2 regions of the Paraburkholderia graminis genome follow, and region 2 is predicted to be linked to the other one. Evidence: riboswitches for the same ligand, from Rfam matches in the RefSeq annotation. Region 2 holds a riboswitch; the other holds the start of a gene.

Region 1 (2,448 bases), 910 kb from region 2:
TACTGGAGCGCGCCGTGATCGTGGACTCCCGCGAAATTCCGGCGAACGTGGTCACGATGAACTCGCAGGCCACGCTCGTCGACGAAAGCAGCGGCGAGCAGATGACGTGGACGGTCGTCTATCCGCCCGAAGCCGACTTCGCTCATGGCCGCCTGAATGTTTTTTCGCCGGTGGGCCTCGCGCTGCTCGGCGCGAAGCGCGGCGAGCACATTCACTTCATGCCGCCGAGCGGCGCCGAAAAAGTGCTGAAGCTCGAGAAAATCCTGTATCAGCCGGAAGCTGCGGACGACTTCACGCGTTAAGCAACCCGTGCCGGTGCTGCGGCGCGTCATAGCGTGCTGCATTCTGCGTTCTGCGTTCTGCATGCCGCGTCACTACAAGCATAGTGCGCAAATCGCGCATGCGAGAGCGCAGCGATTCTCCGCCCGCAGCCGCCGAAGCAAACCACCGCGCGCTGCCCCGCATTAGCACTCACGCATCGCGCGCGGGTTGCCAAGCAGCGCCCGCCCGGTGTATCGTGTGCGCTGCTAACGCGGGGGTCCTGCGTTGCACGGAAGTCGGAGGTCCGTGCCACGTGGGTGAGAAATACCCTTTGAACCTGATCTGGATAATGCCAGCGCAGGGAAGCGTACGGATTTCGCAGCCAGTCTCTAGCCTCACCTCTCGCGAATTCCGACTACTTCCATCTCGTCTCCTGCTTAGCGGCCCCACATTGAATGGGACCGGAGCAAGGCGTCATTGCGCTTAACTCCGGCCGACACACGGAGAACATGCATGAACGCCAATCCGAAGTTCCTTTCCGCCGACGCCCACGTCGATGAAGCCGCCGTCGCGCCGCTGCCCAACTCACGCAAGGTCTACGTGACGGGCTCGCGTCCCGACATCCGCGTGCCGATGCGCGAGATCAGCCAGGCGGATACGCCCGACAGCTTCGGCGGCGAAAAGAATCCGCCGGTCTATGTCTACGATACGTCGGGCCCCTACTCCGATCCGGACGCGAAGATCGACATTCGCGCCGGCTTGCCCGCACTGCGTCAGCGCTGGATCGAGGAACGCGGCGACACGGAAGCGTTGACGGGTCTGTCGAGCGACTTCAGCCGCGAACGCGCGGCCGACACGGCCACCGCCGACCTGCGCTTCCAGGGCCTGCATCGCACGCCGCGCCGCGCGATCCCCGGCAAGAACGTTTCGCAGATGCACTACGCGCGTAAAGGCATCATCACGCCGGAGATGGAATACATCGCGATCCGCGAAAACCAGCGCCGCGCCGAGTATCTGGAGAGCCTGAAGACGAGCGGCCCGAACGGCGAAAAGCTCGCCGCGATGATGGGCCGCCAGCATCCGGGCCAGGCGTTCGGTGCAAGCGCGTTCGGTCCGAACGGCGTCACCGAAATCACGCCGGAATTCGTGCGCGAAGAAGTGGCGCGCGGCCGCGCGATTATTCCGAACAACATCAATCACCCGGAAAGCGAGCCGATGATCATCGGTCGTAACTTCCTCGTGAAGGTGAATGCGAACATCGGCAACTCGGCGGTGACGTCTTCGATCGGCGAGGAAGTCGACAAGATGACGTGGGCGATCCGCTGGGGCGGCGACACGGTGATGGATCTGTCCACCGGCAAGCACATTCACGAAACGCGCGAGTGGATCATCCGCAATTCGCCGGTGCCGATCGGCACGGTGCCGATCTATCAGGCGCTCGAAAAGGTCAACGGCAAGGCCGAAGACCTGACGTGGGAAATCTTCCGCGACACGCTGATCGAGCAGGCTGAACAGGGCGTCGATTACTTCACGATTCACGCGGGCGTGCGTCTGCAATACGTGCCGCTGACGGCGAAGCGCATGACCGGCATCGTGTCGCGCGGCGGCTCGATCATGGCGAAGTGGTGCCTCGCGCATCACAAGGAAAGCTTCCTGTACGAGCATTTCGAAGACATTTGCGAAATCATGAAGGCGTATGACGTGGCCTTCTCGCTCGGCGACGGCTTGCGCCCCGGTTCCATTTACGACGCGAACGATGAAGCGCAGCTCGGCGAACTGAAGACGCTCGGCGAACTCACGCAGATCGCGTGGAAGCACGACGTGCAGACGATGATCGAAGGCCCCGGCCACGTGCCGATGCAGTTGATCAAGGAGAACATGGACCTGCAACTGGAATGGTGCGACGAAGCGCCGTTCTACACGCTCGGGCCGCTCACCACCGACATCGCGCCGGGTTACGACCACATTACGTCGGGCATCGGCGCGGCGATGATCGGCTGGTTCGGCACGGCCATGCTCTGCTACGTCACGCCGAAGGAACACCTCGGCTTGCCGAACAAGGACGACGTGAAGACCGGCATCATCACGTACAAGCTCGCCGCGCATGCCGCCGATCTGGCGAAGGGTCATCCGGGCGCGCAGGTGCGTGACAATGCGCTCTCGAAGGCGCGCTTCGAATTCCGTTGG
Region 2 (2,448 bases):
CTGGGAGTGCTGTTCGATTCGGGCCGGTCCACGCGGGCCGACCCCTCGCGGGTCTTCGTATCTGTCGTGTCTTGTCTGTGCATATCTGCGCGGTCACGGCGGCTGACGGCCGGGCGCCGCGGCGACTGCCGATTCTGGCGCGAAGCCCTTAAGCGAAAATTAATTCGCGGCGCCGGCGCGAAGCCGGCAGTCATTGCTGCCGCCTCTGCGCGAGCACCGCCGCGACATAACCGCCGACCGTTCGCGCGATGCCGCGTTTTCCGCGTCATCTCTCGTGGCATTGTGCCAGAGCGCTGGGCCGCTCATCCGGCTAAAGCGTAAGGCGCAAAAGGTGGTGCCGGATCAAGCCGCGTGCGCCGCGATGCGCCGCTCGTTTGCGAGCGCCGCGCCTTTTATGGTCTAATGACCTTCGACGAAACAGGGGTGCTTTGCACTTGAGCGGCGTGATTCTCACGCTGCGGCTGCGAGGCTGAGAGAGACCCTTTGCACCCGATCCGGGTAATACCGGCGCGGGAAGTTTCCGGAAGCAGCCAGTCTTCCATTCCCCGCCGGGCGGCGTACTTCATTGGAGTACGCATGTTGCCTGGCCGGCCTTGCCCGCCGGTTTCGTCCTGGGTACGCGCTTTTTGTCGGCCGTACGGAAAGGACTCGATGACCGCCTATTGTTCAGTTATGTGCTTTGCTCCTTGTCGCGCCGTTCTTGACGCGCGCTGCATTGCTTTTGTCCGTCGTATCGAAGCGGAGCGCGCACGATGAGCCGCGCCGCACAACCCGATTTCGCTGTGCTCGGCGGCGGTCTGTGCGGGCGCCTCGTCGCGTGGCGGCTCGCCGGAGAAGGACATCGCGTGGCGCTTTATGAGCGCGGCGACGCCGACGGCTCGCAGGCTGCCGCGTGGGTCGCGGCCGCCATGCTCGCGCCGCTTGCCGAAGCCGCCAGCGCCGAACTTCTGATTACGCGTCTCGGCGCCGCATCGCTCGAAACCTGGCCGCAAGTGCTGGCCGGGCTGCCCGAGCCGGTGTTTTTCCAGCGCAATGGCACGCTCGTCGTCTGGCATCACGCGGATCGGACTGAGGCGCCGCTGTTCGAAAGACGCGTGCGCTCGAACGCGCCGGCCGAACTGCTGGACGGCGGCTTTGTCACGCTGGCCGGCGCGCAACTCGGTGCGGCCGAGCCTGCGCTCGCGGGGCGCTTCAATCAGGGCTGGCTGCTGCCGCGCGAAGGTCAACTGGACAACCGCCAGGTGCTGCGTGCGTTGGCGGCGGGTCTTGCGCAACGCGGTGTGGAAACGCACTGGAATACGCCCGTGCTCGATGGGGCGCTGCCGCCTGCGCGCATCACCATCGACTGCCGCGGCCTCGGCGCGAAACCCGTGCTGCCGACGCTGCGCGGCATCCGCGGCGAAGTCGCGCGCGTGCACGCGCCCGGCATTAATCTGACGCGGCCGGTGCGGCTGCTGCATCCCCGTTATCCGCTCTACATCGCGCCGAAGCAGGACGATTTGTATGTGATCGGCGCCACCGAGGTGGAAGGCGAGGACATGTCGCCCGTCAGCGTGCGATCCGCGCTGGAGCTGCTGAGCGCGGCGTTTTCCGTGCATCCGGGCTTCGGCGAGGCGCGCATTCTCGAACTGAATTCGCAGTGCCGTCCGACCTTGCCCGATCATCGGCCGGCGCTGTTGTGGGACGGCGCGCAGACGCTGCGCGTGAACGGGCTGTACCGGCACGGCTACATGATCGTGCCCGAGGTCGCCGACGAAGCCGCGCGCTTCGCGGCGGCGCTGCTGGACGGACGCATCGGCGACGCCGACGCGTTCGCGGACTGGCGGCGCGCCGCGCGCTGGAGCGAACTGTTCCACGAGCAGCGCGCGCGGGAGCCCGCATGAGCGCCGGCCGCCGGCGCGACGCTGCGAACGCCTGCGCAATTGCCATCGACTGAACCGTATTCGAACACCATGGACATTCATATCAATCAGAAGCCGTTGTCGCTGCCCGAAGGCGCGACTGTCGCCGATGCGCTCGCCGCGTACGGCGCGCGGCCGCCGTTCGCCGTCGCGCTGAACGGCGATTTCGTCGCGCGCACGCAGCATGCGGCGCGCGCATTGCAGCCGGGCGACAAGCTGGACGTCGTGCAGCCCGTGGCCGGCGGTTGAGCGCGTTGCCGCGCCAAACCAAGCCAGCCGTTCACGCAATCGCAGACGAGCGAACACGACCACGCACGACCACGCACGATCACGAGCAATCGCCGCCCGCCCCGCCTTGCCGGAGACCAGATGATGCAAATGACTTCCCCCCAAACCGCCGACGCGCTCACGCTCTACGGCCAACCCTTCGCGAGCCGGGTGCTGCTTGGCACGTCGCGCTATCCGTCGCTGCAATCGCTGTCCGATTCGATCGACGCCGCGCGCCCCGGCATGGTGACCGTCGCGCTGCGCCGGCAGATGAACGAAG

Evidence for each region. Region 2 has a riboswitch for thiamine pyrophosphate ahead of CUJ91_RS16285 (FAD-dependent oxidoreductase). Riboswitches for the same ligand answer to the same signal wherever they lie in the genome.
Region 1: another riboswitch for thiamine pyrophosphate. It lies ahead of thiC (phosphomethylpyrimidine synthase ThiC); the one in region 2 lies ahead of CUJ91_RS16285 (FAD-dependent oxidoreductase).

Annotation. Positions count from the first base shown of each region.
Region 1 is NZ_CP024934.1:2,721,911-2,724,358, forward strand. It holds gene CUJ91_RS12060 (GreA/GreB family elongation factor) at 1-302, shown strand, start outside; TPP riboswitch at 525-643, shown strand; gene thiC (phosphomethylpyrimidine synthase ThiC) at 775-2,448, shown strand, end outside.
Region 2 is NZ_CP024934.1:3,630,222-3,632,669, reverse strand. It holds TPP riboswitch at 410-533, shown strand; gene CUJ91_RS16285 (FAD-dependent oxidoreductase) at 753-1,883, shown strand; gene thiS (sulfur carrier protein ThiS) at 1,953-2,150, shown strand; gene CUJ91_RS16275 (thiazole synthase) at 2,280-2,448, shown strand, end outside.